One region of the Aliirhizobium cellulosilyticum genome, then DNA from elsewhere that is predicted to be linked to it. Evidence: predicted binding sites of a transcription regulator. Region 1 holds the regulator's gene; each other region holds the start of a gene.

Evidence for each region. Region 1 encodes PhoB, which activates phosphate uptake and scavenging genes when phosphate is short. Its sites were predicted from a motif close to TGTCATNNANCTGTCAT; they were not measured.
Region 2: GGE33_RS02420 (YdcH family protein) is a predicted target of PhoB. The motif match lies at 1,366-1,382, and genes of this name have one in related genera.
Region 3: GGE33_RS20370 (esterase-like activity of phytase family protein) is a predicted target of PhoB. The motif match lies at 1,311-1,327, and genes of this name have one in related genera.
Region 4: GGE33_RS04155 (DUF47 domain-containing protein) is a predicted target of PhoB. The motif match lies at 1,908-1,924, and genes of this name have one in related genera.

Annotation. Positions count from the first base shown of each region.
Region 1 covers NZ_JACIGW010000002.1:749,525-752,718, reverse strand. Annotated here, with positions in the region: gene pstB (phosphate ABC transporter ATP-binding protein PstB) at 1-800, shown strand, start outside; gene phoU (phosphate signaling complex protein PhoU) at 848-1,561, shown strand; gene phoB (phosphate regulon transcriptional regulator PhoB) at 1,591-2,274, shown strand; gene GGE33_RS12385 (PACE efflux transporter) at 2,345-2,779, opposite strand; gene GGE33_RS12380 (GcrA family cell cycle regulator) at 2,979-3,194, opposite strand, start outside.
Region 2 covers NZ_JACIGW010000001.1:552,724-555,917, forward strand. Annotated here, with positions in the region: gene GGE33_RS02405 (5-(carboxyamino)imidazole ribonucleotide synthase) at 1-507, opposite strand, end outside; gene purE (5-(carboxyamino)imidazole ribonucleotide mutase) at 504-998, opposite strand; gene GGE33_RS02415 (YdcH family protein) at 1,009-1,212, opposite strand; gene GGE33_RS02420 (YdcH family protein) at 1,442-1,618, shown strand; gene GGE33_RS02425 (sulfite exporter TauE/SafE family protein) at 1,768-2,535, opposite strand; gene GGE33_RS02430 (thiamine phosphate synthase) at 2,664-3,194, shown strand, end outside.
Region 3 covers NZ_JACIGW010000005.1:229,896-233,089, forward strand. Annotated here, with positions in the region: gene GGE33_RS20360 (DUF2000 family protein) at 1-377, opposite strand, end outside; gene GGE33_RS20365 (AraC family transcriptional regulator) at 478-1,269, shown strand; gene GGE33_RS20370 (esterase-like activity of phytase family protein) at 1,402-2,760, shown strand; gene GGE33_RS20375 (DMT family transporter) at 2,821-3,194, opposite strand, start outside.
Region 4 covers NZ_JACIGW010000001.1:884,400-887,593, reverse strand. Annotated here, with positions in the region: gene GGE33_RS04165 (thymidine kinase) at 1-140, opposite strand, end outside; gene GGE33_RS04160 (inorganic phosphate transporter) at 224-1,228, opposite strand; gene GGE33_RS04155 (DUF47 domain-containing protein) at 1,228-1,872, opposite strand; gene GGE33_RS04150 (NUDIX hydrolase) at 1,977-2,504, shown strand; gene GGE33_RS04145 (AAA family ATPase) at 2,511-3,038, opposite strand; gene GGE33_RS04140 (trans-3-hydroxy-L-proline dehydratase) at 3,162-3,194, shown strand, end outside.

The sequences.
Region 1 (3,194 bases):
AAGCAGCAGTTGAGAAGGCGCTGGACAAGAAGATGAATGAAGTCGCGTACAAGATGATTGGCAAGGACGTATCAGTCTATTACGGCGAGAAGCGCGCGCTTTTCGACGTGAACCTGAATGTCCGCGAAAACACGGTGACGGCGCTGATCGGCCCCTCGGGTTGCGGCAAGTCGACCTTCCTGCGCACGCTCAACCGCATGAACGACACGATCGAGGGCTGCCGCGTCACCGGCAAGATCACCCTTGATGAAGATGATATCTACGACAAGGAAATCGATGTCGTGGAACTTCGCGCCCGCGTCGGCATGGTGTTCCAGAAGCCGAACCCGTTCCCGAAGTCGATTTATGAAAACATCGCCTACGGCCCGCGCATCCATGGTCTGGCCCGCAACAAGGCGGATATGGACCAGATCGTCGAAGCCAGCCTTCAGCGCGCCGGCCTCTGGGCGGAAGTCAAGGATCGTCTTCATGAAGGCGGGACCGGTCTCTCCGGTGGTCAGCAGCAGCGTCTCTGCATCGCCCGTGCGGTTGCAGTTTCGCCGGAAGTCATCCTGATGGACGAACCCTGCTCGGCGCTCGACCCGATCGCCACCGCAAAGGTCGAGGAACTGATCCACGAACTGCGCGCCAACTATACGATCGTTATCGTCACCCACTCGATGCAGCAGGCCGCCCGCGTATCCCAGCGTACCGCCATGTTCCACCTTGGCCAGCTGGTCGAAGAGAACGACACGGACAAGATGTTCACCAATCCGGATGACCAGCGCACCCAGGATTACATCATGGGCCGCTTCGGCTGATTGGCCGTTGCCTGTTGCCCGCTGCTACGGATTTTGAGGACAAAGAGATGGTATCAAGTCATATCCTGTCGGCCTACGACGAAGAACTGAAGTATCTGCGCCGCCGCATCTCGGAAATGGGTGGCCTTGCGGAACAGATGTGCGGCGATGCCGTGCGCGCCCTGGTCAATGGTGACTCTGCCCTGGCCCAGAAGGTTATCTCCGACGACGTGATCCTGGATCACGCCGAGCGCGAGATCCAGGACAAGGCGATCGTCACTATCGCCAAGCGTCAGCCGATGGCTGCCGACCTGCGCGAAATCATCGGGACGCTGCGCATCGCAGCCGATCTGGAACGCGTCGGCGATCTCGGCAAGAACACCGCCAAGCGCGTCATTGCGGTTCAGGGCCATGGCGTTCCCCGCAAGCTCGCCCGCGGTCTGGAACACCTCTCCGATCTCGCGGCTGTACAGCTCAAGGAAGTGCTGGATGTCTATGCCAGCCGTTCGGCCGAAAAGGCAGAAGCGATCCGCCTGCGCGACGAAGAAATCGACGCCATGTACACGTCGCTTTTCCGCGAACTCCTGACCTACATGATGGAAGATCCGCGCAACATCACCACCTGCACGCATCTTCTGTTCTGCGCCAAGAACATCGAGCGTATCGGTGACCACGCGACCAACATCGCGGAAACCATCTACTACATGACGACGGGTGCTGTGCCGGAAGGCGAGCGTCCCAAGGACGATACGGCGAACACCGTCGGCGCGATTGCTGACTGATTTTGCCTGTCTGATGGAGTGTATCTAGTATGCAGCCGAGAATTGCGGTCGTGGAAGACGAGGAGGCGCTCAGCGTCCTCCTCCGTTATAATCTCGAAGCCGAAGGCTACGAGGTCGAAACCATTCTGAGAGGTGATGAGGCCGAAATCAGGCTTCAGGAGCGTGCTCCGGATCTTCTGGTTCTCGACTGGATGCTGCCAGGCGTTTCCGGCATCGAATTGTGCCGGCGCCTGCGCATGCGGCCAGAGACCGAGCGCCTGCCGATCATCATGCTGACAGCGCGCGGCGAGGAAAGCGAACGTGTTCGCGGTCTGGCGACCGGTGCCGACGACTATGTCGTCAAGCCGTTCTCGACGCCGGAACTGATGGCGCGTGTCAAGGCGATGTTGCGCCGTGCCAAGCCCGAGGTTCTCTCCAGCGTCTTGAAATGCGGTGATATCGAACTGGATCGCGAGACCCATCGCGTTCATCGCAAGAGCCGTGAAGTACGCCTTGGCCCGACCGAATTCCGTCTCCTGGAATTCCTCATGGTCTCGCCTGGCCGCGTCTTCTCGCGCTCCCAGCTTCTGGATGGCGTCTGGGGCCACGATATCTATGTCGACGAACGCACCGTCGACGTGCATGTCGGCCGCCTGCGCAAGGCGCTGAACTTCTCCAACATGCAGGATGTCATCCGCACCGTTCGCGGTGCCGGCTATTCGATGGAATCCTGATACGCGGGATAGCATCTGGAATGCAGGTTTCTCAGCCCGAGTGCGGTCATCCGCCTCGGGCTGAAGCATTTCAGGCCTTGGCTTCTTCCTGCCACTCAGGCAGCGGAAAGATCCGGTCGTAGGCCAGATTGAAGAAGAACGCATAGACCAGGTAGAACAGGGCGAACGAGATATCCATCACGAGCGCCTGCATCAGGCTCACGCCCAGATACCAAGCGATGAACGGCATGAGCACGATCAGCAGTCCGAGTTCGAACAGCACGGCATGTGCAACGCGCAGCGCCATGGTTTTCTGCGTACCGCCGCGATACGTCTGCATCAGGTGGTCGAAGCCGAGATTGTAGAGATAGTTCCAGCCGGTCGCCAGCGTTGCCGAAACGATCCCGACGACACCGATATGTTCGACCGGTATGCCGAAGACGAAAGAGGCGAGCGGTGTGAAAATCGCAAGCCCGATGATTTCGAAGCTGATTGCGTGACGAATACGGTCGCGTGTCGTGCGCATTTTATACCCCATTGGGTTATCCGGGTCGTCCCGGCATCAATGCCCATTCTGGGGGAGGTCGTCCTCACGCCTTTTCAGATAGGTGTTTGTGGCGCAGGAGGCAAGGCGCAGGCGGGCAAGGCTGCCTTGCAGAACCCGCAGCACGGCAAACAAAAAAGCGGGCCGAAGCCCGCTTGATCGTTGTTTATGGTGCCGAACTTTACGCCCGTGCAGCGCTCGGACGGCGGCGCTCGTTGACCGGCTGGTAGGCGAGCTTCGCATGGTAGGTGCAGTAAGGCGAATTATCCGGGGACTCACAGCCACAGAAGTGGAAATCGTCCGTCAGCGGATCGCCGACGGGCCACTTGCAGGTGCGTTCGGTCAATTCGGTCAGCGCCAGCTTGCGGGAAATCGGCAGGACAACGTTGGAAGCGGG
Region 2 (3,194 bases), on a different contig from region 1:
CGCTTCATACGCGCCTGCGGGCGAGTCGTCGCTCGACCGGAAAACGCGCTGGCCCTTGCCGTCGTAACCCATGCGACAGGTCTTCAGCACACCCTTGCCACCGAAGTCGGCAAGCGATGCCTCAAGCTCCTGCTGGCTGTTGACCGCATGGAAGCGGGCCGTCTCGATGCCGCAGCTGTTGAGGAAGCGTTTTTCCGTCAGCCTGTCCTGGGCGACTTCGAGCGCCTTTGATGGCGGATAGACCGGAACTGAACGCTCCAGCGTTTGGGCGGCCGAAACAGGTACGTTCTCGAACTCGTAGGTAACGATATCACAACGTCTGGCCAGTTCCGCGAGAGCGGCAGCATCGTCATAGGCAGCGGTGATCTGCTCGTTGGCGACCTGCGCTGCGGGACAATCGGCCTGAGGTTCCAGGATGATGATGGTGAGGTTCAGCCTTGCGGCTGCCATTGCAAGCATGCGGCCGAGCTGGCCGCCGCCGATAATGCCGATCGTCTGGGCCTTCATGCTTCGTCCATCGGGTATTCGGCGACTGCGGCACTCTGGCGGGCGCGCCATTCGTCCAGGCGATAGGCGATGTCCTCGTCAGAGAGGGCAAGCACGGCGGCTGCAAGCAGGGCCGCATTGACTGCACCGGCGCGACCGATGGCGAGCGTGCCGACGGGAATGCCGGCCGGCATCTGGACGATCGACAGAAGGCTGTCTTGACCGGAAAGCGCCTTGGACTGGACCGGAACACCAAAGACCGGCAGCGGCGTCATCGAGGCGGCCATGCCGGGCAAGTGGGCAGCGCCGCCGGCACCGGCGATGATGACCTGAAAGCCCTCGTCACGCGCGCCCTTGGCGAAATTGAACAGGCGTTCGGGCGTCCGGTGTGCCGAAATGATGCGTGCCTCGTAGTCGATTTCGAGGGCATCGAGGGTTTCAGCAGCGTTCTTCATGGTCTCCCAGTCAGACTGGCTTCCCATGATGATGGCGACGGGCGGTGTCTCGGCCATTTGAGCGTTCCTAGGCAATGATGTCGGGCAGAATCTGATCTTCGATCTGGGTCATCTTGTCTTTTATGGCGAGCTTTTTCTTCTTCATGCGCTGCACGCGCAACGCATCGCAGCCCACCTTTATCATGGCGTTGATCGCGGCGTCGTAGTCTTCATGCTCCTGCCGGAGCTTTGCCAGCGCCAGCCGGTTGTCCGCCTGTTCCTGATCGGCCATGTCTTAAAGTCCCCATATCGATCCGGGCTTGTGACCCGGCCCAGCTTAATGCGCAAGCTCCTATCACCAAACCGCGTTAACGGGAAGTTCGCCAACGTCACGAATTTGCCGCGCTCTTGTCACGAAAACACCTTCGACAAACAGATCAGATCGTGTCACACTTCCGTCGTAAACCTGAAGCTTCGGCCGATGGAGTGGCCGGAGCAGGCAATAGGGAAGGACATGCCACATGACCATCCAGGCTCATATAGCATCGCTTGAAAAGAAGCACGGCGATCTCGAGGAGGAGCTCCAGGCGATTCTTTCGTCTCCTTCATCTGACGATCGGGAAATCGCCGATCTGAAGCGTCGTAAGCTGCGTATCAAAGACCAAATGCAGCGCCTCAAGGCGTCTACACGCCACTAAGGCAAGCTAATAGAGCCATAGCCGCGGATCTCGATTTGGATATGATCCTATAGCGGCACAAAACCCAATTTTCAGTTCTGGTCGTGGTTCATGCGGGCTGCGGCCAGAATTGTTTCTGGAGCCTGGTTTTATTCCCAATCCGCACCCGTTCAGAACGGCAGGCCATCCCACAGCAGCTTGAGGCCGGCAAGAAAGGCGAGGCCATAGGTCATCGGATAAAAAGTTTCGGCCTTGAGATGCTTGACGACGGCCGCTCCCATTATTGTCGAGACGAGTGCTACGGGCAGAAGCGTTGCCGACAGGGTCAGGTTCTGCGTATCCAACGCACCCAGAAAGAAATAGGGTATCACCTTCACCGCATTGACGATGGCGAAGAAGCGGATGCTCGCGCCGGTGTAGTTTTTCGGGTCAAGCTGCATCGGCAGGACATAAATCTGGAATGGCGGGCCACCGGCATGGGCGACGAAGCTGGCATAACCTGACAGCGATCCCCAGAATGTTGCGGCCACCGGGCGGTGCGGGAGAGGAGCCACGATTTCGCCCCGGCGCCCATAGACCTGCCAGAAATAGCGGGCGGCGAACAGAATGGTCGTGGAAGCGATCACCACTTTCAGCGCATCGTCGGAGACATAGGCCGACGTCGCCCAACCGAGGGCGATGCCGATCACACCGCCGGGCATGATCATCAGCAGTGTTTTCGGGTCATTGTATTTGCGCCAGGACCACAGCGCGACAGCATCCATCAGAATAAGGATCGGCAGGAAAATTGCGGCTGCCTGGACCGGCTCGACCGCAAGCGACATGATCGGTACGCCCATCAAGCCGATCGCGCCGCCGATGCCGCCTTTCGACAGGCCGACAAGCATGACTGCCGGAACTGCGGCGAGGAAGAACGACAGGCTGGGAAAATCTATCATCGGCGGTTACTGTCGAGGGTGTTGATCCTGCAATCCGTCCGGTCTATCGAATTGTCCGAATAAAACCAGAGCGGAACGTGCTGAAGCGGTACGTCTTCGCTTCAAGGCGAGAATGATCGGATAAGAACATGACAGAACCGGACAACCGCTGCCGCATCGTGCTGATCGTACCGGATGATGCCGATGCCGATCACCAGGCCAAACTTCTAACGGAGGCCATGTCGGGTGGCGATGTCGCATCGGTCATCCTGCCGCAATACGGGCTGGACGATCAGGCATTCCAGAAGCGGGCGGAAGTGCTGGTGCAGATCATCCAGAATGCCGGAGCCGCCGCCATCATTTCCGGTGACAGCCGAGTTGCCGGTCGCGCCAAGGCCGATGGTCTTCACATGTCGGGCTCGCTCGAGGAACTGGGCGAGACGATCGAAAAGTTCACGCCGAAGATGATCGTCGGAGCCGGCGGTGCGGCGGAACGGCATACTGCGCTCGAGATTGGCGAATTGAGGCCGGACTATATTTTCTTCGGCCGTTTCGATGGCGACATCAAGCCGGAAGCTCATCCGAAGAACGTTGCGCTTGCTGAGTGGTGGGCGTCGATGATCGAGATCCCCTGCATCACTATGGGCGGCAACGATGCCGAATCGGTTGTCGCCGTCGCC
Region 3 (3,194 bases), on a different contig from region 1:
TTGTCGACCAGCTTCCTTTCCGCTCTCAGCGCGATGCCGACCAGCTTGGCATCGTCAGGGCCAAATCGCGAGAAGACCTCGCGATTGGCAGCATCGTGACCGGTCGCGAACATCTCTTCGATGTAGGCTGATGTGATGACTTCGCGCTCCAGAGAGCGCTTGTGGATTACACGCAGCGTCTCCTGATCGGAGCCAAGCACAACAATCGGCTGAATCGATAGCGGATTATAGACATTATCCACCATGTCCCGGTATGCTTCGCCAATGATCGCCGGTGACTGAGCGATAATGCCGCTCGTCAAAAATGCGGTAACGTTGAGCTTCTGCCAAGTGGCAAGGTCCTCGCGGACAACAATCGCGATCTTGGTATCGAACATGCAGGAAAACTCCATTCGGGGTATCGAAAGAGCAGAACACTTAGCGGCTGCCGGTACAGGCGGTCTTGAACGTTCGTGCAAAGGGCAATTTCGCGACGGGATGCGCGTTGCCACGCCGAGCCGGGGCGTCGAACGTATCGAGGCGCGCTTTCACGGAAACGGCTTTTCACCACACCGCCACGATACCTATGCGCTGGGGCTGACGCTTCATGGCGTGCAGACTTTTCGTTATCGTGGCGCGGAACGTTTCAGCAATCCGGGCAATGTCATCGTACTGCATCCCGACGAAGTGCACGACGGTGCGGCCGGTACCGATGACGGGCTGATCTACCGGATGATCTATCTGCCGCCCGAACGGATCGGGGCCGTTGGCGGGCATCGAAGCGCCCTGCCTTTCGTCGGAAATCCCGTCGTCGCGGATGCCGGCCTCTGGCAAGCGCTCGCCGATATTCTTGGCGATCTGGATCATGAACCGGATGACCTCGCGCTCGACGACGCGGTGATGCGGATCGCTACCAGTCTCACGCAACAGGCAAGCATACCCCGCAAGGGAGTGACTGCTACGGCTCGGATTGCGGTCCTCTCCGCCCGCGATTTCATTGAGGATCGCTGCAGCGAGGCGGTGCGTTCGGAGGATCTGGAGGCAATTACCGGCATCGACCGCTACGAACTGGCTCGGCAGTTCCGCCGGCTGCTCGGCACCAGCCCGCACCGCTATCTCGTCATGCGCCGACTGGAACAGGCCAAAAGGCTGATGTCGATCGGTACCGGGCTTGCCGAAACAGCAGCCGCCGCGGGATTTTCCGATCAGGCGCATTTTACCCGGCACTTCCGCAAGGCCTTCGGCATGACGCCGGGCCGCTGGAACGAATTACGCACCGGATCGCGATAATCGCGTGCAAATCTACGGCGATTTGGCCCGTCGAGAACTCCAGTCATCAAATCTTCATCACACCATCACCTGCCCGTCATGCGGGCATTCTATCGACGCTCGCATGTTTAATGCGAAACGATCAGGTGTTTCATGACCAAAACCTTTATCACTTCCGTTGCCATGGCCGCTCTGCTTGCCGGCTCCGCATTCGCGGACGACAAGGAGTTTCCGGCCAAGCTCGCCGGCCAGGCGATCCTGCCCGCGAACACAATGACGACTGCTCCATCAGATGCACCTGCGTTTCTGAAGACCTCCGGCAAGTTCACGACAGCGGGCAAGCGCGTCGAGAAACTCGGCACGGTCGACGGCAAGGACGGCGCTCGTGTTACCGATGTGAAGCTGCCGCTCGATGGCCAGCCGATCCAGGGCTTTTCCGGCATCAAGGCAATGGCTGACGGCACGTTCTGGACACTGTCAGACAACGGTTTCGGCTCCAAGGCAAATTCTTCCGACGCCATGCTCTTCCTGCATCAGGTAAAGTTCGACTGGGCCACCAACAAGGTGGACGTCGTCAAGAATATCTTCCTGTCCGACCCGAACAAGATTGCTCCCTTCCCGATCGTCATGGAAGGCTCCGAGAAGCGTTACCTGACGGGCGCCGATTTCGACATCGAGTCGATCCAGCCGGTTGCCGACGGGTTCTGGCTTGGCGAGGAATTCGGCCCCTACCTGATCAAGGTCGATGCGCTCGGCCAGCTGACCGACGTTATCGCCACGGTTGTCGATGGCAAGCCGGTGAAATCTCCTGACAATCCGACGCTTTCCATGCCGGCCAATCCGGCCGCCAAGATGCCGGTCTTCAACCTGAAGCGTTCTGGCGGTTATGAAGGCATGGCAATGTCGAAGGACGGCTCCAAGCTTTACGGCCTGCTGGAAGGCCCTCTCTTCCTCGAAGACGGCAAGGTCGAACAGGTCGATGGCCGCACCGCGCTTCGCGTCATCGAATTCGATATCGCCTCGAAGAACTGGACCGGCCGTTCCTGGCTCTATCCGCTGGCGGAAAAGGGCGTTGCGATCGGCGACTTCAACATGCTCGACGCAACGACTGCTCTCGTCATCGAGCGCGACAACGGCGCTGGCTCGAAGGACAAGGCCTGCGCCGATCCGAAACAGCCGAAGCCGGATTGCTTCGAGGCTCCGGCTGAATGGAAGCGCGTCTACAAGATCGAGTTCAACGATGCCAATGTCGGCAAGGCCGTCCGCAAGATCGGCTATATCGACCTGCTGAATATCCAGGATCCGGACAACAAGAAGAAGGTTGCGGGCGGCAAGGCCGGCATCTATGACATGCCCTTCGTGACGATCGAGAATGTCGATCAGGTCGACGCCACGCATATCGTCATCGGCAATGACAACAACCTGCCCTTCTCTGCCGGCCGTGCAGTCGACAAAGCCGACGACAACGAGTTCAGCCTGCTGGAAGTCGGTGAATTCCTGTCTGCAAAGTGACGGCGTTCGACACACTGATTGCAAAGGCGTCCGGTCAAACCGGGCGCCTTTCGCCGTTCGTCAATCCTGGATCACCATCTTCTGCTTCGCAATACCAGCCCAGCTCAAGCCGTAAACGCAGATCACCACGACGACGAATGCCGCAATCTGATAGACTTCGATCCGGTCCCCCAGAACGACAAAGGCGACAGCCATTGTCAGAGCCGGCCACGGGGTGGTGATCGAGCTTGCCAGCGACACGTCGATATGGCGTACGGCGTAGAACCAGATCATCAGCTCCAGGTAATAGACCAGTCCCATCAGGATCGAGATCGGCTGGAACAGTGCCCCCACAATATTGCCCATTCCGGGCACGGTGTTTGCCGGGATGAGGATCAGGGCGAGGAAAACGGTTGAAATGGCGACCCGGAAAAAGGTTACCTGTGCCGGCGTTA
Region 4 (3,194 bases), on a different contig from region 1:
CCCTTGCCGGCTCGCTCATCCAGCGCAGCGATAAAGATCACCGTGCGCATGCCGCGTTCCCGATAATTGTAGGAGGCCTGCAAGAGCATCGTCGACTTGCCGGCGTTCATCGTCGCGTAATGGAAATAGAGCTTGGCCATGGCTGGCGTTTTCTTACCCTCCGGCGGCAAGCGAAAGACAGGCCGCCGGATAACCACAGATATTTGCGATCGCCTCGCGAGGTTTAAGCGAACAGATCCACGACCTGATAGGTCAGATACGAGATCAGGGCGGCAGCCGGCATGGTCACGATCCAGGCAATCACGATATTGCCGGCAAGCCCCCAGCGTACCGCAGATACGCGCCGAGCCGCCCCGACACCGACGATCGCGCCGGTGATCGTGTGCGTGGTCGAAACCGGAATGCCGAGCCATGTCGCACCGAACAACGTCAGCGCCCCTCCCGTCTCGGCGCAAAACCCCTGCATCGGGTTGAGCCGCGTGATTTTCGATCCCATCGTGTGAACGATCTTCCAGCCGCCGAACAGCGTGCCGAGCGCCATGGCCGACTGGCAGGTGATGACCACCCAGAAAGGCACGTAGAACTCGGACCCGAGATAGCCCTGGCTGAACAGAAGCACCGCGATGATGCCCATCGTCTTCTGCGCATCATTGCCGCCATGGCCGAGCGAATAAAGCGAGGCCGAAATGAACTGCATGATGCGGAAGGTACGGTCGACGGCAAACGGTGTCTGACGCACAAAGGCCCATGACACGGCAAGCACCAGAACCAGCGCCAGAAAGAACCCGATTGCCGGCGACATGAAAATCGCCCCGGCAGTTTTCAGAAAGCCGCTCCAGACGATCGAGGAAACGCCCACCTTGGCGATCCCGGCGCCGATCAACCCGCCGACCAGTGCATGGGAGGAACTGGAGGGAATGCCGAAAATCCAGGTGACGATATTCCAGATGATCGCCCCCATCAGCGCCGCAAAGATGACCACAGGCGAGACGATGCCCGGATCGATGATGCCGGTTCCAAGCGTTTCGGCCACATGCAGGCCGAAGAACATGAAGGCGATGAAATTGAAGAAGGCCGCCCAGGCAACGGCGTATTGCGGCCTCAACACCCGCGTCGAAACGATCGTCGCGATCGAGTTCGCCGCATCATGCAGGCCATTGAGAAAATCGAAAAACAGCGCAATGCCGATCAGTCCGACCAGCAGCGGAAAGGCAAGTGTCAGGTCCATCAGACGTTCTCGATCACGATACCGCTGATTTCATTGGCAACATCCTCGAAGCGGTCGACAACCTTTTCGAGTTCGCCGTAGATCTCGCTGCCGATCATGTAGGCCATGGCATTGCCGGAAGCACCGTGCCGCTGGAACAGATCCTTCAGCCCCTGGTCATGCAGATCGTCTGAGCGGCCTTCGACACGCATCACCTCTTCTGCAATGGCGCTGAGCCGCTGCGCATTGGCGCCGAGCTTGTCGAGCAGCGGGATGGCTTCCGCAACCAGATGCGCCGCCTTGACGACCTCTTCGCCCATCTGCCGCATCAGGGGATCGAATTCGGACTGCTCGAACAGTCGAATGGTCTTCACCGTCTTGTGCATCATGTCGATCGCATCATCCATCGACTGAATGAGATCCTTGATGTCACCGCGATCGAATGGCGTGATGAAGCTGCGACGGACTGCAAGCAGAACGTCGCGCGTAATATCGTCCGCACGATCCTCGAGCATGACGATACGCTCGCAATTCGCATCGACATCCTTTCCGTTGAGAAGCTCGCCCAGCGCCTCGGCCGCCTCTACGACGGTCCGCGAATGTTCGGAAAACATGTCGAAGAACTTGTCTTCGCGCGGCATCAACTTCCGGAAAATACTCATCATGGCAATAATCCCTGCTGCGGCACCAACATCAGGGCCGTCACAAAACTGTCATAAAAGCCATCGGACGGCTGGAATCAACCGCAAAAATCGGCATTTAAACGGGCATGAAACCTGTCACCAAAGACAAGAAGTCGCAAAACACCAAACAGAGCCCGAAGCCGCGGACACTGTTGCAGCAACTCGCACAGATGCCGGAGAAGCTTTTCAGCGGTGAGTTTCGCCAGCAATACGGCGCGCTCTGCTTTCGCTGGGCGGGTGATGGCAACGCCATCGAGATCCTTGTCATCACGTCGCGGGACAGCGGCCGTTGGGTAATTCCCAAGGGCTGGCCGATGAAGAAGAAACAACCGCATGAGGCGGCAGAGATCGAAGCCTGGCAGGAAGCAGGTGTGCGCGGGCGAGCGCGAAAAAAGCCGGTTGGCCGCTACACCTATCTCAAATGGCTGGACAATGGCGATGTTGCGCCCTGTGTGGTCGACGTTTTTCAGGTCGAAGTGGCGGAGGTGGAAAAGGATTTCAAGGAACGTGGCCAGCGTGAGATTGTCTGGCTTTCACCCAGTGAAGCCGCATATCGCGTCCGGGAAGTCGAACTCAAATCGCTGATCATCGACTTCAAGCCGAAGAAGAAATAGCGCCGCTCAACCGAGAGCGGAAAGGACGAAATCGGCACGCTCGACAACAGAGACCTTCGGCAGGACCATTACCTTATAGCCGAGTTTGGGATAAGCTGCGGCAAGGCGTTCATATTCCGCAACCGCATCATCCAGCGAATGCTGCCGCTCGGCATCTCCTTCATAAATTTCCGGCCATGGCGGCGTCATGAAAACCGCCGGATGATACGGATGGATCTCATTCCATCGCTCGGCCATAGGCTCTCCGGTCACCTGTTCCAATGCGACGGCGGCATCGATCAGCCCGCGATCGAAAAACGTCCAGCCTGTATTCCCGGCAGCAGCCCGCCTGTCGGCAACCGCCATATCGATCGCCAGCCGCGCAAAGGCAGCAAGATCCACCCAGGGCAGCGCTCTCCCCTCGCCTTGCATTTCCTGCCTTACGATCCGCCGTCCCGGCTCCTCCACCACGGAAAATCCACGAGCACCGAGCTCCGCCAGAAGCGTGGACTTTCCCCCACCCGAACATCCGGAAATCACCACGAACCGGTCCATGCAAATCCTCCATGCGTTGTCGCACCAGCAATTGCTGGTTAGCATATTTGCGAATGCGGAAAGTGCGGCGCCGTCAAGCAAAGCTCTTCCGAAAAGCGACCCGACATCTCCAAGGACAAAGCAATGCGTTCATCCAAAATCATCCACATCGTCACC